2 regions of the Kribbella sp. NPDC004138 genome follow, and region 2 is predicted to be linked to the other one. Evidence: riboswitches for the same ligand, from Rfam matches in the RefSeq annotation. Region 2 holds a riboswitch; the other holds the start of a gene.
What was found. A riboswitch is a leader RNA that binds a small molecule or an ion and turns the genes downstream of it on or off. The one in region 2 is predicted to bind S-adenosylmethionine.
Positions count from the first base shown of each region.

Region 1: another riboswitch for S-adenosylmethionine. It lies ahead of thrC (threonine synthase); the one in region 2 lies ahead of ACWEOO_RS39695 (aminotransferase class V-fold PLP-dependent enzyme).

Region 1 covers NZ_JBSGFZ010000001.1:322,596-338,031, reverse strand. The annotation lists gene ACWEOO_RS01585 (hypothetical protein) at 1-539, opposite strand, end outside; gene ACWEOO_RS01580 (LLM class flavin-dependent oxidoreductase) at 637-1,611, opposite strand; gene ACWEOO_RS01575 (mandelate racemase/muconate lactonizing enzyme family protein) at 1,707-2,819, shown strand; gene ACWEOO_RS01570 (dihydrodipicolinate synthase family protein) at 2,829-3,776, shown strand; gene ACWEOO_RS01565 (hypothetical protein) at 4,002-5,225, shown strand; gene ACWEOO_RS01560 (zinc-dependent alcohol dehydrogenase family protein) at 5,226-6,242, opposite strand; gene ACWEOO_RS01555 (ubiquitin-like small modifier protein 1) at 6,363-6,638, opposite strand; gene thrC (threonine synthase) at 6,635-7,894, opposite strand; SAM riboswitch class I at 7,908-8,048, opposite strand; gene ACWEOO_RS01545 (cation:proton antiporter) at 8,114-9,340, opposite strand; gene ACWEOO_RS01540 (DNA-3-methyladenine glycosylase family protein) at 9,363-10,307, opposite strand; gene ACWEOO_RS01535 (hypothetical protein) at 10,462-10,929, shown strand; gene otsB (trehalose-phosphatase) at 10,895-11,728, opposite strand; gene ACWEOO_RS01525 (LytR C-terminal domain-containing protein) at 11,725-12,402, opposite strand; gene ACWEOO_RS01520 (DUF3263 domain-containing protein) at 12,405-12,713, opposite strand; gene ACWEOO_RS01515 (amidase) at 12,782-14,266, shown strand; gene ACWEOO_RS01510 (Gfo/Idh/MocA family protein) at 14,257-15,258, shown strand; gene ACWEOO_RS01505 (alpha,alpha-trehalose-phosphate synthase (UDP-forming)) at 15,267-15,436, shown strand, end outside.
Region 2 covers NZ_JBSGFZ010000042.1:544-15,979, forward strand. The annotation lists gene ACWEOO_RS39685 (DUF4184 family protein) at 1-490, opposite strand, end outside; gene ACWEOO_RS39690 (DinB family protein) at 521-1,036, opposite strand; SAM riboswitch class IV at 1,133-1,246, shown strand; gene ACWEOO_RS39695 (aminotransferase class V-fold PLP-dependent enzyme) at 1,264-2,628, shown strand; gene ACWEOO_RS39700 (prolyl oligopeptidase family serine peptidase) at 2,644-4,695, opposite strand; gene ACWEOO_RS39705 (LuxR C-terminal-related transcriptional regulator) at 4,744-6,645, shown strand; gene ACWEOO_RS39710 (mycothiol-dependent nitroreductase Rv2466c family protein) at 6,694-7,479, shown strand; gene ACWEOO_RS39715 (maleylpyruvate isomerase family mycothiol-dependent enzyme) at 7,476-8,117, shown strand; gene ACWEOO_RS39720 (alkaline phosphatase D family protein) at 8,189-9,709, opposite strand; gene ACWEOO_RS39725 (hypothetical protein) at 9,841-10,701, shown strand; gene ACWEOO_RS39730 (LacI family DNA-binding transcriptional regulator) at 10,661-11,692, opposite strand; gene ACWEOO_RS39735 (ribonuclease J) at 11,739-13,433, opposite strand; gene dapA (4-hydroxy-tetrahydrodipicolinate synthase) at 13,430-14,344, opposite strand; gene ACWEOO_RS39745 (hypothetical protein) at 14,563-15,069, shown strand; gene ACWEOO_RS39750 (metal-dependent hydrolase) at 15,072-15,436, opposite strand, start outside.

The DNA of each region.
Region 1 (15,436 bases), on a different contig from region 2:
ATCACCACGGCCGGCCCGAACCAGGCGACGTCGCGGACCGTGTCGGTGAAGTCGAGTTCGGCGACGTGGATCCAGTACTCCTGCGGCAGCTTGACGAAGATCCAGATCCCGGCGGCCACCAGCACCCAGAACCGCAGGCTGTAGCGCAGCGGGTTCCGGCGGGCGCGGATCCCCTCGTAGGCGATGAAGAAGTACTCGAACGTGTTCGGGAAGATCAGCAGCAGCGTCCGGACGCCGGTGAGCTCGAACAGCAGCACACCGATCTGGCGATAGAAGAACAGGAAGCGGCTGACCTTGACCGCGTGCAGGTTCGACCAGTTGCGCAGGCTCGCCAGGTAGGCGATGGACAGGTAGAACACGTCCATCGCCTTGTCGTAGCTCTGGTAGAACGGCGGGTCGTACCCGAACGCCTGGAAGATCGTCTGGTCCGCGGCGTCCAGCACCAGCGAGGCCAGCACCGCGGGCAGCGGCCAGCGCGGGATCAGCAGCGGTACGGCGAAGCGCAGGAAGACGACAATCCAGAAGACCACCTCGGCCATCCCGCTCGCCTCCCGTCGACGGTCAGCCGTGTCCCGCCGGCAGTGGCGGGACAACCTCCGTCACCAAGAGGTTACGACGTACACCCTGCGTAACGCCTCACCTGGAACCGATGAGATTTCCGAACGCCTCGATCGAGCGCAGCACGTCCCGCTGCGGCATCCCCGGCGGCTGGATCCGCAGGACGATGCCGTCGGCCCCCATCTGCTCGTAGTGCGCCAGCCGCTCGGCGCACTCGGCCGGCGAGCCGATCACGCTGCGGTCGGCGATCTCGTCCCAGCCCTGGGTGTAGCGGCTCGCGTCGGTGGAGGTGCGCTTCCAGCCCGTGTAGGCGTCGTACAGGTCGCGCAGCGGCTCCTCGAGCGTCCGCCGGGCGTCCTGCGAGGTCGACCCGCAGAATCCCTCCCGGCAGAGGATCACCTCGGCGCCGAGCGTGTCCTCGCCGCGCGGGTACGACCGGTATTCGGCGATCTTGCCGGGCAGGTCCGCGTCCAGCTCGTTGAAGGACGTCGTCCAGCCGTCGCACATCCGGGCGGTCCGTTCCAGCACCGCGGACACCCGGCCGCCGTTCCACAGCCGCGGCCGCGGGTTCTGCACCGGGCGCGGCGACAGGTAGGCCTCGCTGATGCTCGTGAACTTGCCGTCGTAGCTGACCTCGTCCTCGGTCCACAGCCTGGTGACGATGTCCAGGCACTCCTCGAACCGCGCGACCCGCTCGGCCTGCGTGACGCCGTACAGCGCGAACTCCTCCGGCCGGTACCCGAGCACGAAGCCGGCCGTCAGCCGCCCGCCCGACAGGACGTCCAGGTGCGCCAGCGTCTCGGCCAGGACGACGGGGTCGTACAGCGGCGCCACGACGCCGGCCGTCGCGATCCCGATCCGCGACGTGTGCGCGGCCAGCCAGGTCATCGACGTCAGGATCTCGTGGTACCCGGGCCGATGCAGGTGCCGCTCGCCGAGCACGATCCACTCGAACCCGGCCTCCTCGGCCAGTCGCGCCTGCTCGACGGCGTCGGCCAGTTGCGGCCGCTCGTCCGGGGTGCCGTACAGGTTCAGATACAGACCCAGCCGCATCGGGGTGCCACCTTCCGTTGACAGGGAGCGCTCACGGTATTTACGGTCTTGACCGTAAATGCTTTCCGCGCAGATTGCGACCCTAGGAGCCGGAAATGAGTCTTGCAGCACTACCGGCGGGGTTGCCGGCCGGGGCGGCGCCGATCAGCGCGGTCAAAACCCGCGTGGTCAGCGCGCCGTACCGCCGGCCGTTCCAGATCAGCAGCGGGGTCAGCAACGAGCTGATCAGCCTGGTCGTCGAGGTGCACACGGCCGACGGCGACGTCGGGATCGGCGAGACCTCCCCGATGACGGCGTACACCGGCGAGACGCTGGCCGGCGTCCAGGCCGCGATCGAGGAGCACCTCGCACCGGCGCTGATCGGCCACGACCCGCTCGACCGTGCGGGTGCCCACATCGCCATGGACGGCGTACTGCGCGGCCAGCAGGTCGCCAAGTCCGGCCTGGACATCGCCCTGTTCGACCTCGCCGGCCGGATGAGCGGCTGGCCGGTGCACGCCCTCCTCGGCGGCAGCGTCCGCGACCGGGTGCAGACGACCTGGGTGGTCGGTCTCGGCACGCTCGACGAGATGGCCGCCGAGGCAGCCGAGTACGCCGACCGCGGGTTCCGGCACCTGAAGGTCAAGGGCGGCCACGACCCGGCGAAGGACCTCGAGTTGATCCGCGCCGTCCGCGCCGCGATCCCCGCCGACGCCGAGCTGTGCCTGGACGCCAACGAGGGGTACGACGCGACGACCGCGCTGCCGTACCTCGCCAAGATGAGCGCGGCCGGGCTGACCTTGCTCGAGCAGCCGCTGCCACGATGGGACCTGGCCGGCCTGGTGCGGCTGCGGGACCGCCTCGACGTGCGCGTCATGGTCGACGAGAGCATGCACTCACTGCACGACGCGCTGGAGATCGCCCGCCGCGGTGCGGCCGACGTACTGAACATCAAGATCCTCAAGGTCGGCGGGCTACACCGGGCGCTGCAGATCGCCGCGGTGGCCGAGGCCGCCGGGCTGGCGGTGAAGGTAGGCTCGATGCCGGAGCTGGGCGTGGCCACACTGGCCGCCGTACACCTGGCCGCCGCCGTACCCGGAGCGACCGTCGCGGCGGATCTGGTGGGGCCGTTGATGGTCGACGAGGACCCGTTGGCCCCGAGCGTGTTCGCCGACTGCGACGGCTGGATCGACGTACCGAAACGCCCCGGTCTCGGGCACGACGTCTGAGAGGACATCATGCATCCACTCGTCGAGAGGCTTCGCGGGACACTGCTTCCCGCGGTCGTCACCCCGATGGATTCCGACGGCGTCGTCGCGTACGACGCCCTGTCGGCGTACGCCGTGACGCTGACCAGGCACACGATCGGCGGCGTCGCCGTATGGGCGCACACCGGGCGCGGGCTGTACCTGTCACCGGGCGACCGCGCGAAGGTGCTCGAGACATGGCGGTCCGCCACCGACGTGCCGATCGTCGCCGGTGTCGGCGTACCGAAGGCGACTGCGGCGCAGTCGCTGGAGGACGCCGCGGACGCGACGGTGGAGATGGCACGGGCCGCTGCGGCTGGCGGGGCCGACGCGGTGATGGTCTATCCGCTGGCAGCGCTGGGCGAGCGGCCGGACGGTCACGCGCAGGCGGTCGCGCTGCACGAGCGCGTCGCGGCCGAGAGCGGGCTGCCGCTCGTCGGGTTCTACCTGCACGGCGAGGCGGGCGGGTATCCGTATCCGCCCGAGCTGATCCGCGATCTGCTGTCGCTGGACGCGATGCTCGGCGTGAAGACGGCGACGCTCGACCGCGCGATCGGCTGCCAGGACGCGATCTGGGCCGGGCGCGGCACCGGCAAGCTCCTGATCACCGGCGAGGACCGGATGTACGGGCCGTCGTTCATGTGGGGCGCGGACACGGCGCTCGTCGGGATCGCGTCGGCGCAGGTCGAGCTGTCGGCCGCCGTACTGCGGGCCTGGACGGCCGGCGACCACTCGGGGTTCCTGACCGCGTCGGAGCGGCTGGACCGGTTCGCGGCGGCGACGTTCTACGCGCCGATCGAGGGCTACGTGCAGCGGATGCTGTGGGCGGCCGAGTGGGAGGGACTGGTGCCGGCCGCGGCCGCCCACGACCCGTACGGACCGGAGCTGCCGCCGGGCGAGCGCGATCTGGTGATCCGCTGCCTCGAGGAGCTGCACTAGCCAGGGAGCAGTGAGGTGGCGCGCTCCCTCCTTCGCTCCACCACACCGACGCTCCCCGGGCCCACCGCAAGGGGTGGCGGCAATTGTGGTATTGACCGAAACTAGGAGAGCAAGGCCTGAACGTCAAGATCTCGGAGCCCGCTGCGCTATTCTGCGACTTGAGGGCCAGACCAGAAGTCGTCGGAGGACCGCCGTGAGGATCTGCTCAGCTCCAGGGTGTGGCTGATGGCGCTTGCGGTGGGGGTGGTCGGGCCTGAGGACCTGGTCCAGCGGGTGACCGTGGTCGGCGCCCCCAGCGGGACCACACTGCTGCCGCTGCCGTACCGGCACGAGACCGAGGCCGTCGAGCTCGTCGAGCAGGCGCACAGCGCCGTCGACGCGTTCCTGTTCACCGGCGTCGTCCCGTACACGATCGCCACCGAGGCCGGGGTGATCGACCGGCCCGCGATGTACGTCTCGTACGACGGGGCGACCCTGCTGCGCGCACTGGTCGAGCTGCTGCGGCTCGGGCACAACGTCACCCGGTTCTCGATCGACACGCTGCGGCGGGCCGAGGTCCTGGAGACCCTGATCGAGGCGAAGCTGCCGACGGACCAGATCCAGGTGCTGCCGTACCGGCCGGGCCTGACGTCGGACGACATCGTCGCGTTCCACCGCACCGCGCGGGACAAGCACGACACGAAGGTCGCGATCAGCTGCTTGGGCTCGGCGTTCCACCTGATCGAGAACGAGATGCCGTCCGTGCGGCTCGCGCCGTCGCGGTACTCGATCCGCTCCACCCTGCAGGCGCTGATCCTGACCACCACCGGCCAGCACGTCGGCGACGCCCAGGTCGCGCTCGGCGTCATCGACCTCCCCGAGCCCGACGACGCGCTGGCCGCCGACCTCATCACCCTCGGCGGCAGCCTCGCGGCGCTGCCCGACGGCCGGCACCTCGTCGTCACCACCCGCGGGCTGCTCGAACAGGCCACCGAACAGTTCTCCCGGATGCCGCTGCTCGACCACCTCGCGGCCCGGCACACCACGGCGTACGTCGGTTTCGGCGTCGGCCGGACGGCAGCCGAAGCCGAGGCGCTCGCCCGCCGCGCAGTCGGCCGCGCCGCCTCGATCGGCACTGTTGCCGGGGTGGTCTCGATGTCCGACGACGTCGAGATCGTCATCGAACCCTCCGGCGAACAGCCGGCCGGCGCCCGCGGCACCGAAAGCCTCCCGCTCCTGGCCCGCCGGGTCGGCCTCAACACCCAAACCCTCGCCCGCATGCGAGAACTCACCGCCACCCTCCCCAACGGCCTCACCACCCAAGACGTAGCCGACCACCTCGCCGTCCAACTCCGCACCGCCCGCCGAGTCCTCAAACGCCTCGAACGAGCCGGCCTCGCCGCCCCCACCGGCACCCAACAACACGGCCGCACCGGCCGCCCACCCACCGTGTACCTGATCCGCCTGTAACTACGGGGTGATGACGGTGACGCCTGGTGGAGTGCCGTTGGAGAGGGCGGCGAGGGCGGCAGGGGTTTCGGTCAGGGTGATGGTACGGGTGATCAGCTGGGTTGGGTTGAGCTTGCCTTGGGCAACCAGATCCAGCATCTCGGGGTAAGCATGGGCCGGCATGCCGTGGCTGCCCAGCCAGGAGAGTTCCTGGCCGATGAGGCGGCCTACGTCCAACTGGACGCCGTTGGGGAGGAGGCCGACCTGGACGTGGCGGCCGCGGGGGCGGAGAGCTGTCAATGCTTGCTGGACGATGTCGCTGGACCCGAGTGCGTCGATGGTCACATGTGCACCGCCGAGATCGCGCAGTTGGCTGACCGTGTCGGCGGAGGCTTCGAGGATCTGAGAAGCGCCGTAGGTGCGGGCCAGCTCGAGCGCCGCCGGATTGGTGTCGATGGCGATCACCTCAGCACCCAGAGCGGCGGCGATCATGACGGCGGAGAGACCGACGCCGCCGCAGCCGAAGATTGCGACGCGTTCGCCGGCGACGACCTTGCCGACCTGGTGGACGGCGCGGAACGACGTGGCGAAGCGGCACCCCAGGCCAGCGGCGGTGGCGAAGTCCATGTCGTCGGGCAGCCGGACCAGGTTCACCGCGGCATACGGTACGGCGACGTATTCGGCGAATGATCCCCAGTAGTTGAACCCGGGCTGCAGCTGATTCGGGCACACCTGCTGGTCACCGGCAAGGCACTGCTCACACGAGCCGCATGCACAGATGAACGGCGTCGTGACCCGATCCCCGACCGCCCACCCGGTCACACCGGCGCCGACCGCGGCAATCGTCCCGGCCAGCTCATGCCCCGGCACATGCGGCAGCACGATGTCGGAGTCATGCCCCATCCACCCGTGCCAATCGCTGCGGCACAGCCCCGTCGCCTCAACCCGCAGTACGACCGCCCCGGCAGCCGGCGAGGGCTCAGGCACGTCCCGAACCTCAGGCAGTACGCCGTACTCCGCAACTACGACCGCTCGCATCCCAGAATCCTAAGCCGCGCCGACTCGTGGCGATCGGCTCCCACCCCATCCACCGAGTCGTGGAAATCGGCGCCGAGCGCCAGCCGAAATCCACGACTCGACAACCGGGGCGGGGAGGCGTCAGCCGCCGGCGACCGCGGGGATGATGGAGACCTGGCCGCCGTCCTTGATGGTGGTCTGCAGGCCTTCGGCGAAGCGGACGTCGTCGTCGTCGACGTACACGTTGACGAAGCGGCGGAGTTCGCCCGCGTCGTCCAGGACGCGGCCCTTGATGCCGGGGTACGACGCGTCGAGCGAGTCGAGCACCTCGGTCAGCGTCGTGCCCTCGGCGGACACCTCGGACACGCCCTGGGTGTAGGGCCGCAGGATGGTCGGGACGCGAACGCTCACACTCACTGCAGGCCTGCCTTCACGAAGGCGTCGTACGACGCGGGGATGGTCACCTTGGGGCCGACCCGGTCGGCCACGGCGTCGAGCGTCTTGAGCCCGTCGCCGGAGTTGATGATCACCGTCTCGGCCTCGGGGTCGAGCTGGCCGGTCGCGATCAGCTTCTTCAGCGTCGCGACGGTCACCCCGCCCGCGGTCTCGGCGAAGATGCCCTCGGTGCGGGCCAGCAGCTGGATGCCCTCGACGACCTCGTCGTCGCTGACGTCCTCGATCGCGCCGCCGGTCCGGCGGGCGACGTCCAGCACGTACGGCCCGTCGGCCGGATTGCCGATCGCCAGCGACTTCGCGATCGTGTCCGGGCGCACCGGCTTGACCACGTCGTGCCCGTCGCGGAACGCCTGCGCGACGGGCGAACAGCCGGTCGCCTGCGCGCCGTACACCTTGTAGTCGGTGGCGTCGACGAGGCCCAGTTTGCCGAGCTCGGTGAAGCCCTTGTCGATCTTGGTCAGCTGCGACCCGGACGCGACCGGGATCACGATCTGCTGCGGCAGCCGCCAGCCGAGCTGCTCGGCGATCTCGAAGGCGAGCGTCTTGGAGCCTTCGGAGTAGTACGGGCGGACGTTCACGTTCACGAACGCCCAGCCCTCCTCCTCGCCGGCGATCTCGGAGGCGAGCTTGTTCACGTCGTCGTAGTTGCCCTCGACCGCGACCAGCGTCCCGCCGTACACAGCGGTCGTGATCACCTTCGGGCGCTCGAGGTCGTGCGGGATGAACACGACCGAGCGGATGCCGGCCCGGGCGGCGGCCGCGGCGACCGCGTTCGCCAGGTTGCCGGTCGACGGGCAGGCGAAGACCTTCATGCCGAGCTCGCGGGTGGCGCTCAGAGCGGAGGCGACGACGCGGTCCTTGAAGGAGTGCGTCGGGTTGCCCGAGTCGTCCTTCACCCACAGCTTGCGCAGCCCGAGCTCGCGGGCCAGGTTCTGCGCGTCGACGAGCCGGGTGTAGCCGGGCTCGGTGTTCGGGAAGCTGGCCACGTCCACGGGGACGGGCAGCAGCGGCTGGTACCGCCAGATGTTCTTCGGGCCGGCCTCGATCTGCTCGCGGGTGATGTTCGGGTACTCGTATCCGACCTCGAGCGGGCCGAAGCACTCCATACAGGCGTAGAACGGGCCGAGCGGCGACTTCGCCCCACAGGCGCGACAGCTCAGGTGCGTACCGTTGCCGAAGGCACCTTCACGGATCGTGTGGGTGGCGGTCAGGCTCATGAGTGAGGTTCCCTCCTCATCTTCCCCGGTCGCCGGATCTCGGCGCGGGACGGATTTGGCACCGTTCCCTCGCGGAGAGCCCCGGACGGGGTCTCGACGGGGAGGGTTGCCGGGACGTCAACGGGCCGTTTCCCTCAGTCCCTCTGGATGAGCTCCCCCGAGATTACCCAATCGGGTCCATATTGTGTCCCGCGTTCCCAGTATTCGAGACGCGGGATCTCAGCCCCGGCGCTCCAGGAAGCGCATCACCGGCGTCGCCGCGACCCCGTGCACAACGACGCTCAGGATCACCGTGAACCCCAGAGTCGCCCAGAGCCACGGCAGGTCGTCCCGGAAATGCGCTCCGACCGCGGCGAGGTAGTACACCGACGACACGCCGCGGACGCCGAACGCCGCCGTCGCCCAGCGTTCGGACCGCCGGAGTCCCGAGCGCGCGAGCGACAGCCACCCGAACAGCGGACGAACCACGAAGACCAGCAGTACGCCGACAGCGGCGCCGGCGACCGTGAGCGGCTTCAGCAGCCCGGCGGTGACCGCGGCGCCGAGCAGGAGCAGGACGCCCCAGGTGAGGATGTGTTCGAGCTCACCGATGAAGTCGTGCAGCTCGCCGTGGAACGCGTGCTTGCTCTCCACCGAGCGCAGCGTGAGCGCCGCGACGAACACAGCGACGAACCCGTACCCGTGGAGCACCTGGGTGAGCCCGTACACCCCGACCGTCAGAGCAAGCGCGAGCACCGGCTCCCGGGCCTCCGACAGCCGCAGGCTCCGGGACGGCGCCGAGAACGTCATCCGCCCGAGCAACCAGCCCGCCCCGAAGCCGATCGCGACCCCGATCAGCGACTTCCCGACCACGTCCCAGGCGACCCACTGCCACGGCGACAGGGTCTTGGTCGCGACGAAGACCGCCAGGTACACGAACGGCGCCGCCATCCCGTCGTTCAGGCCCGCCTCGGACGTGAGCGCGAACCGCACCTCGTCGTCCTCGTCGAGCTCGGCGTCCTCGCCGGTCGTCGGCCCCTCCACCTGGACGTCGGACGCGAGCACCGGATCCGTCGGCGCCAGCACCGCCGCGATCAGGAGTGCGGTCGCCGGAGCGAGCCCGAGCAGCCAACCCGCCCCGGCCAGCGCCGCGATCCCGGCCGGCATCGCGACGAACAGCAACCGCCAGGTGACTGCCCAGGTGAGCAGGCTGATCGGCCGGTCAATGGCCAGGCCGACGCCCATCAGCGCGACGATCACGGTCAGCGCCGCCAGGTGCTTCGTCAGCGCCGGTTGCGCGATCGGACTCAGGTGAGCGCGGTCGACGGCGAGGCCGAGGACCAGGCCCGCACCGAGGAAGGCGATCGGCGCGGAAACGGCGTACCGCGCCAGTAACCGGGGCAGTACGGCACCGAGCAGCAGGGCCAGGCCTGCCACGAGATACAGGCCGTCCCCGTTGATGATCATCGTCAGGCACCTGTGCCCAGGGCTACCTCAGGCGATGCGTGGCCCCCGGCGTGTGGGTGGGCAGGGACTTGCGCGGACCGAAGCGAGGATGGCCGATGCCTGCCAGCTCGATCAGGCGCTGCACCCGGAAGCGGTGACCGCGGTACGGCTCGATCAGTTCGGCGCAGCCGTCGTCGTCGAGCTCCTCGCCGATCAGCGCGTACGACACGTTCCGCGACACGTGGTAGTCCGCGAACGAGAAGGCGTCCGCGTCGCCGTGAGCCCGCTGGCGCACCTCGGCCGCCGTCCACACGCCGACTCCCGGCAGCGACCGCAGCCGCCGCTCGATCTCCGCGGAGTCACTCAGCTCGAGCGTCCGCTCCAGCGCCTTCGCCCGGGTCGCGGCCGTGATGACGACCCGCGATCGCCGGCCCTCGACCCCGGCGCGCAACCACTGCCAGGACGGGATCTGCCGCCACTCCTCCGGCGCCGGCGGCACCATCATCACCCGGTTGCCCTGCTGATGAGGCCCTGGCGCCGGCTCGCCGTACTCCCGCAGCAGCAGTCGCCACGCCCGGAAGGCCTCCTTGCCGGTCACCACCTGCTCGATCCCGGCGGCCGCCATCGCCTCGAACACCGCCCGGGTCCGCGGCACCCGCAGATGCGGGAAGCGCCGCGCCGCGTCCACCAGCACCCGGTGCTCGGGCAGCGGCTCGAACCCTTCCCAGCTGTCCCGGTCGCCGAGCAGCTCCGGCACCCCGTCGAGCGCCCACTCGGCCCCCGGCCCCCACGCCTCGGCCTCGACGGATCCGGCATGCGGCGTCAGCCGCAACAGCACCGGCCCCTCCGGAGTCCGCGTCGCCCGCCACACCGTCCGCCGCGCCGCGTCGAACACGTACGCCGGATCGCCGGGCCCCTTGCGCAACCCGCCGATCACCGACTGCGGATCCACCACCCGCCCAGGACGCCACATCCGCACCGAACTCACCCGCCAAGTCTGACCTACCCCACCGACAGGGTCCCTAACGACAGGACGTACACAGGTACGTACATGGGTCCGCACGCATGCCGAACCCAGGCAGCGGCGCGGGAAGGCAGACACCTCCTGTCCTTCGGCACCGATCGGATCGATACTGAGCGGTATGACCGCCTGGCAGTGGGTGAAGTTGGTGGGGAACTTTCTCAACCTGTCGACGCTCGCGGGTGGGCTGGTCGGCGTGCTCGGACGGGCGACGTTCTCCCGGGGACCGCGGGGCTTGTACTTCGCGAACGAGTACAAGCTCGGCTTTCCGATCGCCGGCGCGTTCACGATCGGCAACGTCGTACTCAGCAAGCACGACCGCACCTACTTCGACAACGCGGCCCTGGTCCGGCACGAGGAGCGGCACTCGTGGCAGTACTTCTGCCTGATCGGCCTGCTGATGCTCCCGCTGTACGTCGTGGGCGTGGTCGTCTCGTTCCTGCTCACCGGCGACCCGGCGTCGCGGAACCCGTTCGAGCGGCTCGCGAACCTGAAGGACGGCGGCTACGTCGAGCGGCCGATCCAGCCGATCGGCAAGACCGTGACGCAGACCCTCAGCGTGCTGAGATCGCGTCCGAAAGCGCCGTGAGGACGGTCACCACACCGCTCGGGTCGTCGACGACGACATCCGCGGCCTCGATCAGCTCGGCGGCGTTCGAGGACCGCGTGGCCAGCAGTACGGCGCGCAGCCCGGCCTCCCGCTCGGCCTGGATCGCCCGGTACGCCGCCAGGTCGCCGAGGTCGTCACCGGCGTACAGGATCGATCGCGCGCCGGTCGACTCGATCAGGCCGCGGAGCGCGACGCCCTTGTCGATCCCGGGCGGCCGCAGCTCGAGCACGAGGTTGCCCGGCTCGAGCCGCAACGAAGTCTCCTCGGCGAGCGCGGTCAACGGCGCCCGGAGCAGTTCGAAGGCCCCGACCGGATCGTCCAGCCGGCGGGTGTGCACGGCCAGCGAGCTGTCCTTGTCCTCCACGAACGCGTCCGGTACGCCGGCCTCGCGCAACAGTCCCGGCAGCCGGTCCCGAGCCGTCGTGACACCGGGCGGCACCGGCTCACTCGTCACCATGCCGGTGGCGGCGTCCCAGCGCTCCAGCCCGTAGTGCCCGAGGACGACGAGATTCCCGAGCCCCGGGTGACCGCTCACCCCGGACAGTTCGGTGGCGACCAGCGCGGGCCGGCCGGTGACGATCGCGACCTGGTTCACGCTCCGGGCGAGCCGGGCCAGCGCGTCCAGAGCGCCCTCGACCGGGCGGGACAACGCCGGGTCCTCGACCAGCGGCGAGAGGACGCCGTCGAAGTCCGACGAGATCACGGCACTCGCCGGGTCCGAGACGATGGCTTCCCAGCCTTCCCGTCCCGCCTCGGTCTGAATGACCGGAGTACTCATCCTGAGTAGTCCGAGGTCAGGATCACGGTCAGGCGATCCTTCTTCATGTTGTCCAGCGCACCCTTGGTCCGGCCGACACCGATGTCGCGGGCGAGTTGGTTGGCGGCGTCGAGCATGCCCGGCGGGTAGTACACCGTGCTCTCGGCGATCTTGCCGTGCCAGTTGTCCGGGGAGCCGGCCACGGTCCAGCCGGCTTGCCGCGCGCGGCTCGCGACCGAGTCGGCCAAGCCCTTTTGCGAGGTGTTGTTGTACACCTCGATCGCCGGGCGCTCCTCGGCCGGGATCGTGACCGGCTGCGTCGGCTTCGGCGGCTGCGTGGCCTGTGTCGTCTCTGACGGCTGGCTCGGCTGGGTGGTGGGCTCGGTGGACGGCGGCTCGCTGCTGGGTGCGGTCGTCGGCGCGGGAGTCGGCTCAGCGGACGGCTTGGTGGACGGCTTCGGCACGCTGGCCCCGACCGTCGAAGGCCCGGTGGACGGCTTCTCCGACGCCTTCGGCGTGCTCGCGCCGGCCGGCTTCTCGTCGGCCTTGCTGTCGTGCCCACGGGTCCCGAACAGCACGAGCAGTCCGGCCACGATCGCGACCACAGCAGCCACGGCAACGAAGGAGGACAGCACCTGCCCCTGCTCGCCCCGCGGGCGCGGAGCAGCAAGGCACGCCCTGAGGCGGCGGGACATGGTCAGACCTCGATGCCCAGGCGGCGAGCGGAGCGGGCGCGCTGGCGGGCGGCGCGGAGGCGGCGCAGGCGCTTGACCAGCAGCGGGTCGTGCGCGAGGGCCTCGGGGCGGTCGATCAGTGCGTTCAGGACCTGGTAGTAGCGGGTCGCCGACATCTGGAACTGGTCCCGGATCGCCTGCTCCTTCGCACCGGCGTACTTCCACCAGTGCCGCTCGAAGGCGAGGATCTGGCCGTCCCTCTCAGAGAGCCCGGCGACGACCGGCAGCGCAGCTTCGGCGGGGCCGGGAGAGCTGGCGTTGGCGCTGTCCATCTGCTGCTGACTCCTGTGCGGTCGGTGATCGTCCGTCCGCCAGCCACTCTACGTGCAGAACGACAGCCATGTCATTCACCGCCGGACCGACACGAAGCGTGTCGCTGACAAGGCAACCGGACGCAGCCAACTCTGGCAGGATCGTTCCAGTGAGCTCAACTTCTTCCAGCGTGGCGCTCGTGGAGGAGTTGCAGGGGCGGATTCGTGAGGTCGACCAGCTGGTCAACGCCGTCTGCACTCCGAATCCCGCGGCGCTCACCGATGCCGCCCGTCTCGACACCGAGCGTGACGAAGGGCGGGTCCGTAGCCCGCTGCACGGCGTACCCGTGCTGGTCAAGGACAACATCGACACCGCCGGCCTGCCGACCACAGCCGGCTCGCTGGCGCTGGCCGACCAGCCACCGCCGCCGGAGGACGCGCCGCTGGTCCGCCGGTTGCGCGCGGCGGGCTGCGTGATCCTGGGCAAGACGAACCTGAGCGAGTGGGCGAACTTCCGCGGCTCGGCCTCCTCGTCCGGCTGGAGCGCGTACGGCGGCCTGACCCGCAACCCGTACGCGTTGAACCGGTCGGCGGGCGGCTCCTCCTCCGGGTCCGGCGCGGCCGTCGCGGCCGGGCTCGCCGACTACGCGATCGGCACCGAGACCAACGGCTCGATCGTCTGCCCGGCCGCGCTGAACGGCGTGGTCGGCCTGAAGCCCACCGTCGGGCTCATCTCGCAGCAGGGCATCGTCCCGATCTCGCACTCGCAGGACACCGCCGGACCGATGACGAAGACGGTTACTCAGACGGCTGCGCTGCTCTCGGTCCTCACCGGCGGTCACACCGACTACACCGAGTACTGCCGCGGCGCGGACCTCAGCAACGTGCGCATCGGCGTACCGCGCGGTCCGCTCTGGGGCTACTCGACCGGCCTGGACCAGGTGACCGAGCGTGCGCTGGAGCTCCTCAGTCAGTGCGGAGCGACGCTGGTCGACCACTTGTCGTTGCCGACACCGGGCGGCGACGAGGACCAACTGCAGGTGCTCTCCCACGAGCTGAAGGTCGACATGGCGGCGTACCTCGCCACCCGTGCGCACGGCGGTCCGCGAACGCTCGACGACCTGATCGCGTTCAACAACCAGCATGCGGACCAGGAGCTGCAGTGGTTCGGCCAGGAGCTGTTCGAGCGCGCCGCGGCCACCGAGGGTCTCGACGCCCCGGTGTACGTCGCTGCCCGCCTCACCGCGCTCCGCGCCGGGCGGGACGGCATCGACAACCTGCTGCGTGACAACCAGCTCGACGCGCTGGTCAGCCCGTCGTACTCGCCGGCCTGGGCGATCGACCTGGTGAACGGCGACCACGTTCTCGGAAGTTCGTCGTCACACGCCGCTCTGGCGGGCTATCCGCTGCTTTCGGTGCCGTCCGGGACGGTCGCCGGACTGCCGGTCGGGATCACGATCAGCGGTACGGCGCGAAGTGAGGTCACGCTCATTCGCTTGGCTCACGCCTTCGAAACCGCGAGAATCGTTGCAGACGGACCGTTCCCGACCCCGGAGTTCACACAGTGGGTATAGATCGCGTCAGGTGGGGAATCGTTGCAACCGGCAACATTTCGACCCAGTTCACGCACGATCTGGCGCTGCTCCCGGACGATGCGGTCGTGGCCGCGGTCGCGTCCCGCTCCGAGGAGAGCGCGCGGAAGTTCGCCGCCGAGTTCGGTATCCCGCACGCGTACGACGACTACCGGCGACTGATCGACTCCGGCGAGGTCGACGTGATCTACGTCGGGACCCCGCACCCGCAGCACTACGCGATCGCCCGGACGGCGCTGCAGGCCGGCGTCGCCGTGCTGTGCGAGAAGCCCGTCACGCTGACCGCGGCGCAGGCCAAGGACCTGATCGCACTCGCCGCCGAGCACCGGACGTTGTTCGCCGAGGCGATGTGGATGCGCACCAACCCGGTGATCCAGGCGGTCTTCGCGGACCTGGAGCGCGGCGTGATCGGCGAGCCGCAGCAGGTGGTCGCGGACTTCGCCTTCCACAAACCCGCACTGCCGGCGCGCCTGCTCGACCCGGCGCTCGGGGGAGGCTCGCTGATGGACGGCGGCATCTACCCGATGACGTTCGCCTACCTGGCGCTCGGCCGGCCAGCGGAGGTGAAGGCGGTCGGTTCGCTCAACCAGGACGGGATCGACCTGAACGTCGCGATGGCCTGGCGGTACGATTCGGGCGCGGTCGCCGCGCTGACCTGCGGCCTGCGCTCGCAGAACCCGTGGGTCGCGTCGATCAGCGGCCCGGACGGCAACCTGCAGCTCCCGCACCGCTTCCACCACCCCGAGTACTACGTGCGCACGACCGCTTCCGGAGCGGAGCGGATCGACGTCCCGACGCATGGCCGTGGGTACCACTACGAGGCGGCAGAAGTGATCCGCGCGCTGCGCCAGGGACTGATCGAGGTTCCGGCTCTCCCCCACGCCGGCACGCTCGAGATCCTCGAACTGCTCGACGAGACCCGGAGCCAGATCGGGGTTCGCTACCCCGGTGACGACGACGACCTGAGTGGATGACGCTGAAGATGCCGAACGGTAGGAGTTCCTTCGTTGTGGTGGCCAACCGGCTGCCGGTCGACCGGACCGAGATGCCCGACGGCAGCACCGCGTGGCGCCGAAGTCCCGGAGGCCTGGTGACCGCGCTGGCGCCGGTGATGCAGGGCCACCACGGCGCCTGGATCGGCTGGACCGGCAG
Region 2 (15,436 bases):
CGAGACAGCCACCGACGGTGCTGACGTACTGGAGGATGCGGTTCACGTCCCACGCTCCCGTCAGCTGAGCCCGGAAGAAGCCTGGGAATTCTCGGACGAAGTACCCGTCATAGTGCGTGAACGAGTCCCAGAGCACATGGGTCAGCGCACCCAGGACGGCGGAGACGACCATCCACACCAGATGGGGTCGGGCCGCACCAGGCAGGCGTGCGGCGAGCGCAGTCGGAGCCAGAGCCACCAGGGGTCGCTTGAGCACCACGTTGAAGACAAGAAGCAGCACGAGCGCCAGCAGCGGGTCCAGCCAGAGCGCCGACGTGAACTTGTGGGTGAGGGTCAGCGTGAAGTTGCCGTTGATCTGCGTGGCGATCCGGTAGATCGGCCCGACGTACAGCAGGTCGGGAGCCACCGCGCCGGCCACGAGAGCCGACGCCACCAACGGACGCCGGCACAGCGGAAGGACGGCCGCGGGGTGGGCAAGAGTGAACGGCACGGCGGCAGCCTAGGTGCGTGGCAGGTCGTGTTACGCGCCCGTGGTCCCGTCGAGTTGCTCCCGCAAGAGGTCTGCGTGGCCGCAGTGCCGGCTGTACTCGCCGATGAGGTGGATGTAGATCATCCGCAGCGTCGAATCGATGCCCTTGAACGTGAACCGCTCGTCCAGCGAGTGGCCGGCCGCCGCGTCGTCGGAGAGCTTCCACTCGGCGATCAGGCCTTCGTACGCCGCCTGCGCGTCGGCCGCCTCGATCCGCTCGAAGTCGGCGTCCTTGCCGAGCTCCAGCGGGAACACCGGCTCGGCGGGGACCTCGGCGAAGTGGATGCGGAACCAGATCCGCTCGACCTTGGTGAGGTGCCGGATCAGGCCGAGCAGCGACAGGTTGGAGGGCGGCGACGGCCGTTCGGCCAACTGCTCCGCGGTCAGCCCCGCGCACTTGAACAGCAACGTGCTGCGATAGAACTGCAGATAGCCTTGCAGCAGTTCGCGTTCCGGTGCGGTCAGCGAGCCGTCCGGCCGCTCGACCACAGGCGCTCTCCAGGTCATCGACTTCCTTACGTCATCCCACGATGTGTTCACTCATCTCATCACATGAGATAGTCACTGGCGGCAGCCGTATCCCGTTCGTTACCGTTCTCGGCAGGTCATGAGTGCCAGCGACAAGCCCCGGCTAGCTGGCCGGCAACCCTCCTCCGCGGTGGGGTGCCCCGGGTGAAGACCAGGCCGTGCGGATACCCCGTTCGGCAAGTGCGGACTTCCCTGGGAGCATCGTCATGTCGATCCTGTCCATCCTCGAGCCGGCCAGTACGACGACTTCGCGGCCGACCGTCACGCGTCAGGTCACCGGAAACATCCCCGCCACCGTCGGTTCGGACCTGCTGGTCCCGCTCGCCGACGGCCGGGTCACCGACTACGCGAACTTCGACCACGGCGCGAGCGCCCCGTGTCTGGAGTCCGTCCGGGCCAGTGTCGAGGCGGCCCTGCCGTCGTACGCGTCGGTGCACCGCGGCAACGGCTACGCCTCGCGGATCACCACCCAGTGGTACGAGCGGGCCCGCGCCGAGGTGCACGGCTTCGTCGGCGCCCGCGCGGACGACCAGGTGATCTTCACCCGGCAGACGACCGACGCCCTGAACCTGCTCGCCCACGCGGTGCCGGCCGACGCGACCGTGATCGTCTTCGAGTCCGAGCACCACGCCGCGCTGCTGCCGTGGCCCGCCGAGCGGACCGTCCGCCTCGGGGCCCCGTCCAGCCCGACCGAGGCCGTGACCCGGGTCGCCGACGCGCTCCGTCAGGCGCCCGAAGGTCCTCGCCTCGTCATGGTCACCGGAGCGTCCAACGTCACCGGCGAGATCTTCCCGATCGCCGACATCGCCAAGGTGGCCAAGGCCCACGGCGCGCGGGTCTGCCTCGACGCCGCACAGCTCGCTCCGCACCGCGCGGTCGACATCGCCGCTCTGGATGTCGACTGGGTCGCCCTGTCCGGTCACAAGCTCTACGCGCCGTACGGCGCCGGCGCACTGATCGGCCGCTCCGACTGGCTCGACGCCGCCGACCCGTACCTGTACGGCGGTGGCGCGACCCACGCCGTCACGGGCGACACCGTGGTGTGGACGACCGGACCGGCCCGCCACGAGGGCGGCTCCCCCAACGTCATCGGCGCCATCGCCCTGGCCAGCGCGTGCGCCGCGATCAGCAAGCACCGCGACGCCATCGAGCAGCACGAGCGCAGCCTGCTGGCCCGGCTGCGCACCGGACTCGCCCAGATCGACGGCGTCACGACGTACTCGATCTTCGGCGAGGAGGCCGACCGCGTCGGCACGGTCTGTTTCACGCTCGCCGGCCGGACTTCGACGCTGGTGTCCGCGGCGCTGAGCGCCGAGTACGGCATCGGTGTCAGGGACGGCAAGTTCTGCGCCCACCCGCTGGTCGGCCACCTGCTTGCCGACTCCCTTGAGCACGGTACGGCGGTCCGCGCCAGCCTCGGCCTCGGGGCGACCCGTGAGCACGTGGACCGGCTCGTCAACGCCGTCCGTACGCTGGCCACGACCGGTCCGCGCACGGAGTACACGGAGAGCGCCCACGGCTGTCAGCCGGCGGACGACCCGCGGGACCTTCAGGCCCCGCGGATCTGGTAGCCACAAGCAGCTCTCCTACTGCTCGGGAGGTACGAGACCTACATGGTGAGCAGCGAACGCCAGTAGGTCCGCCCACTCCGCCGCGATCATCGCGGCGGGCTTTCCGAAGCCATGGCCGGTGTTGACCTCGACCCGGGTCAAGACTGGTCGCGGACCGGACTGGGCATGCTGCAGCGCCGCGATGAACTTGTGGCTGTGCAACGGAACCACCCTGTCGTCGTGGTCCCCCGTGACCACCAGCGTGGCCGGGTACGACGTCCCGTCGCTGACGCGATGCAGCGGCGAGTACGCCAGCAGGTCCTCGAACTGCTCCGGATCGTCCGGCGAGCCGTAGTCGGACGCCCAGGCCGCACCAACGGTGAACTTGTGGAAGCGCAGCATGTCCAGGACACCCACACCGGGCAATGCGACCGCGAACAGGTCCGGTCGCTGCGTCATGACGGCACCGACGAGCAGCCCGCCGTTGCTGCGACCGTGAACGGCCAGCTGCGCCGGAGTCGTCACGCCGGTGTCCCGCAGATCCTCGGCAACCGCGATGAAGTCGTCGAAGACGTTCTGCTTGTTCTTGAGCCGCCCTGCGTCGTGCCACTCGGTTCCGTACTCGCCGCCGCCACGCAGGTTGGTGATGACCAGCACGCCACCGGCAGCAAGCCATGCCGGCCAGCCGGGCCGGTAGTCGGCCTGGATCGGGATACGGAACCCGCCGTACCCCCACATGAGCGTCGGGCGCGGCTCGGAGAAGTCCAGGTCCGACCTGGTGATCAAGAAGTAGGGCACCGGTCCGGTCCGGCGTGTCACGGTGACCTGAGGCGGCGTGAAGCCTCCGGAGCCACGAACCAGCTCCGGCAGCACGCGTACGTCGCCTGACCCGGTCGAGACGACGTACGACAGCGTGGGGTCGGTCGTCGTCGACAGGCCGATGAACAGCTCGTCGTACTCCGGCCCGGCGTTGAGCCCGACCACACCGCCACCAGGCACGTCGACGACGCGCTCACCGGAGCCGTCCAGCGCGTAGAGCGTCAGCACCGGCTGCGCGTCGACGAGCGTCAACGTGGCGAGGCCGTCCGCCGTACCGCGGACTGCCTGCAGCGTCGACTCTCCCTCCGGGATCAGGTCGGTAAATGAACCGTCCAGCGTCGACAGCACCACCCGGCCGCGGGACGCGTCCCGGTCGGTGCGCAGGACCAGCTGGTCGCCGGACATCCGCACGAAGGCGATCTCGTCCGCGAACTCGTCGACCACCTTTACCGGCTCGCCCAGGCCGTCGGAGGTGATCGGGTAGATCCAGAGCCGGGTGGCGTGGTCGGTCCCCTCGGTGATGTGGACGACGAGGTACCGGTCGTCGTCGGACACCTCGGGAGTGATGAAGTACCGCTCGTTGTCCGGGAAGCTCAGCAGCAGCTCGTCTTCGGACTGCGGCGTACCGACGCGGTGCAGCATCAGCCGTCCGCCGGACAGGGACGTCGTCTCCGTGCCTTCGCTGCGCCCGCTCGCCGGGTAGTGCAGATACAGGTACGCCGAACTGTCGGGGAGCCACGTCGCCTCGCAGAACTTGGCCTCCGACACCTGGTCGTCGACAGGCCTTCGGTTGGCGATGTCGAGCAGCCGGAACGTCGTCCAGTCGCTGCCGCTCTCGTTGACGCCGTACGCGAAGTACTTGCCGTCAGGGCTCACGGTGAACGAGCCCAGCGAGTCCGTGCCGTCCTCGGACAGCGTGTTCGGGTCGATCAGCACCCGGCCCGCGGACAGCAGCTCGTCGAGCGAGCCGGCGACAAAGATCACGTCCTGAGCCTGGGTGCCGTCGTTGCGGCCGACGAAGTACCAGCCCGACTTCTTCACGGGCACACCGGCCCGCGGCCGCGCGAGGATCGCAGCCATCGTGGCCTGGAACCAGCCACGCTCGGGGTAGTCGGCCAGCTCGGCCTGGGTGAATGCGTTCTGCCGGTCGACCCAGTCCTGGGTATCGCTCGAGTCAGGGTCTTCCAGCCAGCGGTAAGGGTCGGCGATCTGGTGCCCGTGCAACGTCTCGACCACATCGTCGCGGCGGCTCTCGGGATAGACGGTCATGGACACAACCTACTGGCGGACTCAGCGGCCTGCCGTCACACTGCGAGCGTGACCACCACGCGACCGGTCGACGACAACGCGGCCCAGGTGCGGGTCGCCGCCGCCGTGGCCGGCCCGCGGATCCGGCTGGACGTCCTGCAGCGAGTCGCCGGTCTCACCAGCGACGAGTTCGCGGACGCGGTCGACGTACTGATCCGTGGCGGTGCGATCGTCGTGGCACCGGACACGGGCGAGTCGTGGTTCGCCGACGAGTCGGTACGCCGGGACACCGAAGCGCGGCTGGTCCTGAGCCGGCGCGCCGACCTGCACCGCCGTACGGCCGAGGTGCTCGAAGCGGACGCAGGCGCCGACACGGCCGAGATCGCACGGCACTGGGCCGGGGCCGTAGCGGCAACGCCTGATCCGCTCGAACGGGCAGCGCTCCAGCTCCGCCTCGCGACGGCATCCGTCCGCGCCGGTGATCTCGCGACGGCCCACGCTGCCACGCGCAGCGCCGTCGCGATCGCGAGGAGCGCGAAAGCAGCCGAGCTGCTCGCCCAGGCAGCCGTCACGCTCGAGCCGATCGGCCAGTCGGACTGGGACGGCGACATCGACCAGTGGTGTACCGAGGCACTCGCCGCAGCACACAGCTCGCCGAGGACGAGAGTCCGGTTGCTGGCCCGGCAGTCGCAGGCGGCTGTCTACCTCGCGCGGTGGAGTGAGGCGCTCCGAGCCAGCAGTGACGCGCTGGCCCAGGCCGAGGCGCTGCAAGATCCGTCCCTTCTCGTGGAAGCGCTGACCGCGCGCCAGCTCGCGACGAGCGGACCTGACGACGTGGCCGAACTGGCCGCCGCCGCGGACCGGATGATCGAGCTTGGTACGTCGACCATTCGCGCCGAAGTGGAGCTGCGCGGGCGACTCTGGCGCGTCGACACGCTCTGGTACGCCGGTGACCTGGCCGCGATCGGCGGCGAGACCGGCCGGATCGCAAGCTGTGCGGGGCGTGCGGGCGGCCCGCAGGGTCGATGGCACGTCCTGATCACCCGAGCGTCACTGGCCGCCGCCCGCGCCGAGTTCGACGACGCCGAGACGCTGCTCGACGAAGCGCTCACCGTCTTCCGCAGCATCGGTCATCCGGCGGCGCACGGTGCGGAGGTCGCGTTCCGGCTGGTGCTCGGCCATCATCGCGGCCACTCCCCCGAACTGCTGGGCAGTGCCGTCTGGCAGTTCGGAACCGACGCCCGCTGGGATCTCGCCGCCCGGCTGACCCGCGCGTTCGTGCTCGTCGACGCCGGCCGGACGGATGAGGCAGCGGCTCTGTACCAACGCTGCGGCCGGCCCGAGTCGTGGCCGGACTGGCGCGCGGGCGAGCTGCTGCTGAACACCATCGGCGCGCGGGTCGCGGCCGCGATCGGCGCGACCGACGACGTACGACGCTTCCGGGACCGCCTGGAGGCCCGCCGCGGCTGGTACGTCGTGGGCGGCGCGGGCGCGACCAACTTCCTCGGACCGGTCGACCTCGTCCTCGGGGTCTGCGCCGCGGCCCTCGACGAACCGGACGCTGCGGTCGCGGACCTCCGAACGGCCGAAGCGCGCTGCCGCAGCATCGGCGCGCCGGGCTTCGCGGTCGAGTCTGCCTGCCTGCTGGCCGAGACCCATCAGCGGTTCGGCGACGAATCCCGGGCGCGGGCTGTGGCCCGGGACGCGCTCGATCTGGCGCAGGCACTCGGCATGACGCCCTGGGTGGAACGCCTCCGGAGCCTGGCGGTCGCGCCGGACCCGTTGAGCCCACGCGAGCGCGAGGTCGCACGACTCGTCGCGAACGGCCTGAGCAACCGCGAGATCGCCGCCAGGCTCGTCATCTCCGAACGCACCGCGCAGAATCACGTCCAGCACATCCTCGACAAGCTCGGCTTCGCGAACCGCGCCCAGGTCGCGGCCTGGGCGAGCACCGGTCTGAGTACCGACTGAGCAATTCGGACGATGTGACGATGACCCAAGGTGGCGGACGCTCGGACCATGCACAACGATCAGACCGGCGCCGACCGCGACCTGTGGGACCAGGTCACGACGCGCTACTACGCCGACCGCACCGGGGGCACACCCGCCGCCGGGTTCCTCGAGCGCACCGAATCCGCTCGTGCCGCCGAAATCCCCGGCACCACGCCGCGGGTCGACCTGTACGTCGATCCCGTCTGCCCGTACACGTGGGTCGTGGCGTGCTGGCTCCGCGAAGTTGCCCAGCGCCGTACCCTCGATCTCCGGTACCACGTGATGAGCCTGCTGATGCTCAACGAGCACCGCGCCGTCGACGAGACCTACCGCGCGAAACTCGGCGAGATGACCGGTCCGTCAAGGGTCGCGACCGCGGTGGTCGCACACCACGGACCAGAAGCGTTCCGGGCCTGGCACACCGCGTTCGGCGAGCGGATCTTCGACCACTGGCGTTATCCGTCGACCGCCGAGTACCGCGCCGCCTCGACCGAGGCGCTCGTCGCCGCCGGGCTGCCGGTCACGCTCGCCGAGGCGGCCGATTCCGCGACGTACGACGCGGCGCTGCGCCGCAGCCACGACGAAGGCACCATGCCGGTCGGCATCGACGGCGGCACACCCGTCCTGCACCTCGACGGGTCCGCGTTCTTCGGGCCTGTTCTCAACGCGGTCCCCCGCGGCGACGACGCCGTACGCCTGTTCGACGGCATTCGCCTGCTCACCGGCTGCCGCGACTTCTTCGAACTCAAGCGCACCCGCACCAGCCCGCCGGACGTGCGCTACCGGCCCACCGACGGAAAGGCGCGGTCATGAACGACGACGAACTCTGGACCGCGATCGACACGCAAAGAGCCCGTACAGCCGACCTGCTCGCGACACTGACCACCGACGACTGGGCGCACCGCTCGCTGTGTGCGGGCTGGACCGTCCGCGACGTCGCCGGCCACCTGACCCTGCAGCAGATGACGCTCGGCGCCGCCCTCCGCCTCGCACTCAAGCATCCCGGCATTCACAGCCTGAACTGGATCATCCAGGCCTCCGGGCGCGACCAGGCAGCGCTGCCGACCGAGCAGATCATCGGCGAGATCCGCGGCATGATCGGCTCCCGCAGGCACAACTTCGGCGTCACTCCGCGGGAGACGCTCATCGACATCGTCGTTCACGGGCAGGACATCGCGATCCCGATCGGCCGCTCGCTCCCGGTCCCGCCGGACGTCGCCGCGACGGCGGCCACGCGCGTCTGGGAATGCCGCGGCAGCCGGATGTCGAGGGTCTTCAAGTCGCTGCCGTACGACGGGCTCCGTCTGGTTGCCGACGACATCGACTGGAGCGTCGGCGACGGGTCGGAGCTGCGCGGCCCGATGCTCTCGTTGCTCCTGCTGCTCACCGGGCGCCGCGTCGTCCTGCCGCAGCTCGACGGTCCGGGCGCGGAGGTCCTGCACGGCGTGTGACGTCGTACCCGCCGGCCCCGGTGGGCGGCATCCCGCACAAGCGCCGGAGCCGGTGGGTACGACTGGCCTTCTCAGGCCGGGGTGATGTCCTTGATCCAGAGAACCTTGCCGAACAGGTTGCGCAGCGAGACCGTGAACACGCCGGTCCGCGGGTCGATCGACGTGTGACCGAAGAACTGGTTGCCGCCGGCCGGCGACTGGTTCGCGAAGTCGGCCGCCTTCGAGAACACGACCTCCGGCCCGAAGGTGCTGTCCAGGGCGTTCGGACCGAACGTGCCGGCGTTGATCGGACCGGCCACGATCTCCCAGAACGGGTCGAAGTCGGTGAACGCCGCCCGCGACGGGTCGTAGTGGTGCGCCGCGCAGTAGTGCACGTCGGCGGTCAACCAGATCGCGTTGCGGACCTTGCGCTTCTTGAACTGGCTCAGCACCCAGGCGATCTCGTGCTCGCGGCCGCCGGGCGCGCCGGGCAGACCGTTCCCGACCGCCTCGATCAGGTTGCCGTCCGGCACCAGCAGGCCGAGCGGCATGTCGCTGGCGATCACCTTCCAGGCCGCCCGCGACGCCGCCACCTCACGCACCAGCCAGGCGGCCTGCTCGGCACCGAGCATCGCCACCGGCCCGGCGGTCGACGGCACCGGGTTCGCGCCGCGGTACGTACGCATGTCCAGGCAGAACACGTCGAGCAGCGGACCGTAGCTCACCTTGCGGTAGATCCGGTCCCGGCCCGCGGCGTGCTCCATCGGCAAGTACTCGAGGAACGCCTTCTTCGCCCGCGCCGCGAGCACGTCGACGCGCCGCTCGGTGTAGCGGTCGTCGGTGAGGATCTCCCCCGGGTACCAGTTGTTCAGCGTCTCGTGGTCGTCCCACTGCGCGATCAGCGGTACGTCGGCGTACAGCGAGCGCACGTTGCCGTCGAGCAGGTTGTACTTGTACCGGCCGCGGTACTCGGCGAGCGTCTCGGCGACCTTCGCGACCTCCTCGGTCACCACGTTCCGCCAGACGGTGCCGTCGGCAACTTTCAGCTCGGCCTGGATCGGGCCGTCGGCGTAGATGTTGTCGCCGGAGTGCAGGAAGAAGTCCGGCCGGGTGTCGTGCATCGCCTTGTACGCGACCATGCCGCCGAGGTCCGGGTTGATGCCGTACCCCTGCCCCGCGGTGTCGCCGGTGAACACGAACGACACCGGCCGGTTGCGGCCCGGCGTGCCGAACGAGCCGTCGAGCGTCTGCCCGATCCGGCCGTTCTCGTCCTCGAAGCCGATCCGGTAGTCGTAGCGCTGACCGGGGCGCAGGCCACGCAACGGCAGCCGCGCGGTGAAGTCGTCGGCGGCGTCCGTCTTCGGGCCGCGCAGGCAGATCGCCCGGTCGAAACGGCCGTGGCTGGTCAGCTGGACGACCAGCCGGCCCGGGCGGTCGGCGCGCGACCACACGACGGCCGAGTTCGGCGTCACGTCGGCGCTCGCGACGCCCGAGGGCAGCGCGGCGCGGTCACGGCGGACGAGATTCGGTGCCGCGGACGCGACGCCTGGCAGGGCCAACGACGCACTGGCGACGGAAGATGCGGCCAAGAGCTGGCGGCGACTCAGTTTCATGTCCCGAAGGTGCGCTCCACGAGTGACCGCCGGGTGACAGCCTGGCCAACTCCACGGCAAATCACCCACCGGCCGCGATCGCAGGCCCGCGCCCGCAACGACTAGACGGCGCGGATCCGTAGGCTGCAGGCATGTGGTGGGGTCTGCTGTGTGCGCTGGCAGCCGCGGTCGCCTACGGCGTGGCCTCGGTGCTGCAGGCTGCCGCTGCCGGGTCGGACACCTCCGAGAACATCAGCACCCACGGACTGGTCCGGATCGTCGCGCAGTGGCGGTTCCTGGCCGGCATCGCCCTGGACGCCGTCGGCTTCGCCCTGCAGTTGGCTGCACTGCAGGTTCTCCCGCTGTTCCTCGTCCAGTCCGCGCTCGCGGCCAGTCTGGCGGTGACCGCGCTCGCGGCCTGGCCCCTGGGCGTCCGGCTGGGCCGCGTCGAATGGGCCGCCGTCGGGGCGGTCTGTGTCGGGCTGGGATTGCTGGGGATCTCGGCCAGCACCGAGGGCAACGCCACGGTCGGCCGCGGGTTCGAGATTGCACTCGCCGGACTGGTGATGCTGCTCGCCCTCGCCAGGGTCGCGAGCCGACTGGTCCCGCGGCGGCTTCGCGCCGCCGTGCTGGGCCTGATCGCCGGACTGGGCTTCGGCGTCGTCGCCATCTGCGGCCGGATCATTCCCAGCCTGCGCCCGGCGGACCTGCTCACCGAGCCGGCCACGTACATCGCGATCGTCAGCGGTGCGATGGCCATGCTCGGGTACGCCGCCGCGCTGCAGAGCGGCGGGGTGACAACCGCGACCGCGATGCTCGTCGTCGGCGAGACGTTCTTCCCGGCGATCGTCGGGCTGCTCGTGCTGGGCGATCGGCCGCGGCCCGGCTACGAGGCCGTGGCCGCGTGCGGCTTCGTGCTCGCGGTCGCCGCCGCGCTGGTGCTGGCCCGGTTCGGCGAACCCGGGCAGGTGGTCAGCGCGGAGGCGGGATCTCCCCCGAGCCACGGATCGTGAGCTTGACCGGGACACGGACCGTGCGGCCGGGGCGGTGCGGTTCCGGGAGACGCTCGGTCATCAGCTGGATCGCCGTTCGGGCCATCACGTCGGCCGACTGCGCGACCGCCGTCAGGCCGGGGCTGAGCAGGTCGCCGAGCTGCAGGTCGTCGAACGACACCAGCGCCACCTTGTCCCGGCGGCCGGCCAGGCCCCGCAGTACCTCCGCGGTCGTCATGTTGTTGGCCGACAGCAGAGCGGTGGCCGGGTCGGGGCGGTCGAGGACGGCCGACAGCGTGATGCCGATGCCCTCGGTGGTCGGCTCGGACAGGTGGACGAGGTCCTCGTCGACTCCGATCCCGTGCCGGGCCATTGCCGCCCGGTAGGCCACCACCCGCTCCCGCGCGGTGAAGATCCGCTCGTCGTCGCCCAGGTACGCGATCCGCCGGTGGCCCTGCCGGACCAGGTGGTCGATCGCCTGGTCGATACCGCCCGCGTTGTCGGCGAGCACGGCGTCCGCCTCGATGCCGTGCGCGGGCCGGTCGATCGTGACGACCGCCATCCCGGCGTCGACGTGCGGAGCGAGGTAGTCCTGGGTCTCCCCGATCGGCGCCATGATCAGCGCGTCCGGGCGCCGGGCGACGAACTCCAGGCAGACGTCGCGCTCCCGGTCCGGGTCCTCGTCGGTCAGTCCGATCATGACGACCGAGCCGGACGAGCGCGCCCACAGCTCGACCGCGCGGCCGAGCGAGGCGAAGAACGGGTCGCCGATGTCGCGGATCACCACGGCGATCGTGCCGGTCTTGCCGCGGCGCAGCATCCGGGCCGACTCGTTCGGCGTGTAGTTCAGCTCTTTGATCGCCGCCTGGACCTTGGCGGTCAGCTCCGGGCTGACGTTCGGCTCCTCGTTCACCACCCGGGACACGGTCTTCAGTGCGACCCCGGCCCGGGCGGCGACCTCCTTCATCGTGGGCCGGCGCTGGCCCGTCCCGTTCACCCCGCTGACACTCATCGCCGGCCCACCTTCCTCTGCTCGCGGAGCAGGTTACACCGGGTGATCAGCTTTCGACCACGACCGGAATGATCATCGGGCGCCGGCGGTGGGTGTCGCTGACCCATTTGCCGACCACCCGGCGGATCACCTGCTGCAGCTGGTACATGTCGTCGACGCCGCTGCCGATCGCCTTCTCGATCTCGGCCTCGATCTTCGGCTTCAGGTCGTCGAACACGGTGTCGTCCTCGGCGAACCCGCGGGCCTGGATCTCCGGCCCGGCGGTCAGCTTGCCGGTCACCGAGTCCATCACCGCGATCACCGAGATGAAGCCCTCGTCGCCGAGGATCCGGCGGTCCTTGAGCGAGGTCTCGGTGATGTCGCCGACGGTCGAGCCGTCCACGAACACGTACCCGCAGTCGACCTTGCCGGCCACCACGGCCTTGCGGTCGATCAGGTCGACCACCACGCCGTCCTCGACGACGACCACGTTCTCCCGCGGTACGCCGGTCTGCACCGCGAGATCCGCGTTCGCGTGCAGGTGCCGGACCTCGCCGTGCACCGGCATCACGTTGCGCGGCTTCACGATGTTGTAGCAGTACAGCAGCTCGCCCGCGCTCGCGTGCCCGGACACGTGCACCAGCGCGTTGCCCTTGTGGATCACGTTCGCACCGTGCCGGATCAGGCCGTTGATCACCCGGTACACCGAGTTCTCGTTGCCCGGGATCAGCGACGACGCCAGCACGACGGTGTCGCCCGGCTGCAGGTGGACGACGTTGTGGTCGTTGGCGGCGATCCGGGACAGCGCCGACATCGGCTCGCCCTGCGAACCGGTCGACACCAGCACCACCTGCTCCGGCGGGTAGTTGTCCAGGTCGCGCATGTCGATCAGCGTGTCGCCGGGCACCGTCAGGAACCCGAGGTCGCGGGCCACTCCCATGTTGCGGACCATCGAGCGGCCGACGTACGCGACCTTGCGGCGGTGTTTCACGGCGGCGTCCATGACCTGCTGGACGCGGTGCACGTGGGAGGCGAAACAGGCCACGATGATGCGCTGGTTCTTCGCCTTGGTGAAGACCCGGTCCAGCACCGGCGCGATGTCGCGCTCGTGGGTGGTGAAGCCGGGCACCTCGGAGTTCGTGGAGTCGACCATGAACAGGTCGACGCCCTCCTCGCCGAGCCGGGAGAACGCCCGCAGGTCGGTGATCCGGTTGTCGAGCGGCAGCTGGTCCATCTTGAAGTCGCCGGTGTGCAGCACGGTGCCGGCCGGCGTCTTGATCGCGACCGCGAGCGCGTCCGGGATCGAGTGGTTGACCGCGACGAACTCGCAGACGAACGGCCCGATCTGCAGCTTCTCGCCCTCGACCACGGTCTGCTGCGGCACGTTGCGGTGCCGGTGCTCCTTCAGCTTGCCCTCGAGCAGCGCGAGCGTGAGCTGCGACCCCACCACCGGGATGTCGCCCCGCTCACGCAGCAGGTAGGGCAACCCGCCGATGTGGTCCTCGTGGCCGTGCGTCAGGACCACCGCGACGACGTCGTCGAGGCGGTCCCGGATCGGCTCGAAGTCCGGCAGGATCAGGTCCACGCCGGGCTGGTTCTCGTCCGGGAAGAGTACGCCGCAGTCCACGATCAGCAGCTTGCCGTCGTACTCGAACACCGTCATGTTCCGGCCGACCTCGCCGAGGCCGCCGAGCGGGATGACCCGCAAAGCGCCCGGAGCGAGAGGTCCGGGCGCGGCGAGATCTGGATGGGGATGGCTCATGCAATCAGTCCTGCCTGCTTCAAGTCGGTGGTGAGCCGGTCCACTTGCTCGGCGGTCGCCTCAACCAACGGCAACCGGAGGGTCGCGTGCTCGATGACGCCGGCCAGCTTGAGCGCGGCCTTCACCATGATGGCGCCCTGGGTCCTGGTCATGATCGCCTCGACGGCGGGCACCAGCCGTCGCTCGATCTGTTGTGCTGCTCCGAGATCGCCGGCGACCACGGCGTCGATCAGCTGCCGGTACTCCCGGCTTGCCACGTGCGCCACGACACTCGCGATGCCGACCGCGCCGACCGCCATCGTGGCGAGATTCAGCTCGTCGGCACCGCAGTAGTAGAACAGATCGGTGTTCGCCAGCACCTTGGTGGTCCCCGCGAGGTCGCCCTTGGCGTCCTTCACCGCGACGATCCGCGGGTGCTCGGCGAGCGCGATCAGGGTCTCGGTCTTGATCTCGACCCCGGCCCGGGCGGGGATGTCGTACAGCATGTTCGGCAGGCCGGTGGCGTCGGCGACCGCGGTGAAGTGCGCGCGCAGCCCGTCCTGCGGAGGCTTGTTGTAGTACGGCGTGACGACGAGCAGGCCGTCCGCGCCGGCGGCCTCGGCCTGCCGCGCACACGCGATCGTGTGCGCGGTGTCGTTGGTCCCGACGCCGGCCACGAGCTTGATGCCGTCACCGACGGCCTCGCGGACCGCCTGGATGATCCGGACCTTCTCGTCGTCCGAGGTGGTCGGCGCCTCGCCGGTGGTGCCGTTCAGCACCAGGGCGTCGTTGCCGCCGTCCACGAGGTGCCTGGCGACCTTCTGGGCGGCGTCGAGATCGAGTGACCCGTCGGGGCGGAACGGCGTGATCATCGCGGTCGTCAGCCGGCCGAACGGCGGCGTCGACGAGGGCGTGGATTCTGGCGAGGACATGGGCCTCAGATTACCGCTCCCGACCCCTGAAGAAATGGGTAGGCCTGGTGGCTGTCCGCTCGGGGGTCCGGGCAGCCACCAGGCTCACTCGTCCTATCGGGCGCCGCTCGGTAGGCGTTACAGCTTCTGGCAAAAAAGTCCGGAAAAACTTCTGCAAATACTCTCCGTGAGGAAACGTACGCAATGTGTCCGGATTTCGATGCCTTAGTCTCATCCGCGTGTCGACACCTTCTGCTGCCACGCCTGCCGCCCGCCAGAGCCTGACGATGGTCTGCGCGACGATGGCCGGGGCGATCCCGCTGATGACGCTCGTGCTGTGGTTCGTGCTCGCGACCGACGGGATCGGCGAGTTCCCGACCGGCTGGCCGGTGCTGGTGGTGCCGGCCGCCGCCGTCGGCGCGTACTCGATCTGCGAACTGGCCGGCTTCCGTACTCCCCCGCTCGCGCACTCGGCGCGGTCGGCGGCCGAGATCGAGGCGGACTCGTGGCGCCGGTTCACCGCGTCGACGTTCACCCGGTTCGCGGTCTGTGAGGCCGTGTTCCTGATCTCCGTCGCGCTGTCGTTCGTGGCCGAGAGCTTCTGGGTCGTCCTGATCGGCGCCGCCCTGGCGCTGCCGCTGTTCTTCTGGGAGGCGTGGCCGGGCGAGCGCAACCAGCGCCGGTTCGCCGCGGCGCTCGAGTCCGGCGGCATCCCGTCGTACCTGACGGGCCGGCTCCAAGACTGAGGTCAGGAGCGACCGGCGAGCCAGATGCTCGTCGCGTCGAAGAGCCGCTCGACCGCGTGCAGCCCACCCGGCAGCAGCAAGACGGCGCCGATGGTCAGGACCGGCACGATCACGGCGTGCTCGAACCAGTGACCGGTCCGGAACCGCAGCGGCTTCGGGAGACGGAGCTCGTACCAGGTCTCGCCGCGGATCGGGAGCGGCCACAGCCACGGGCAGCCGGAGCGGGTGAGGCTGTCGCCGAGGCAGTGGACGAACATGCCGAGCGCGACCGCGGCGCCGATCCATCCGCCGATCTGCGTCAGGCCCGTTTGCAGGGCATCGGCCGACGCGGTGCCGGGCAGGGCCTCGGCGCCGACGACGGTCCAGC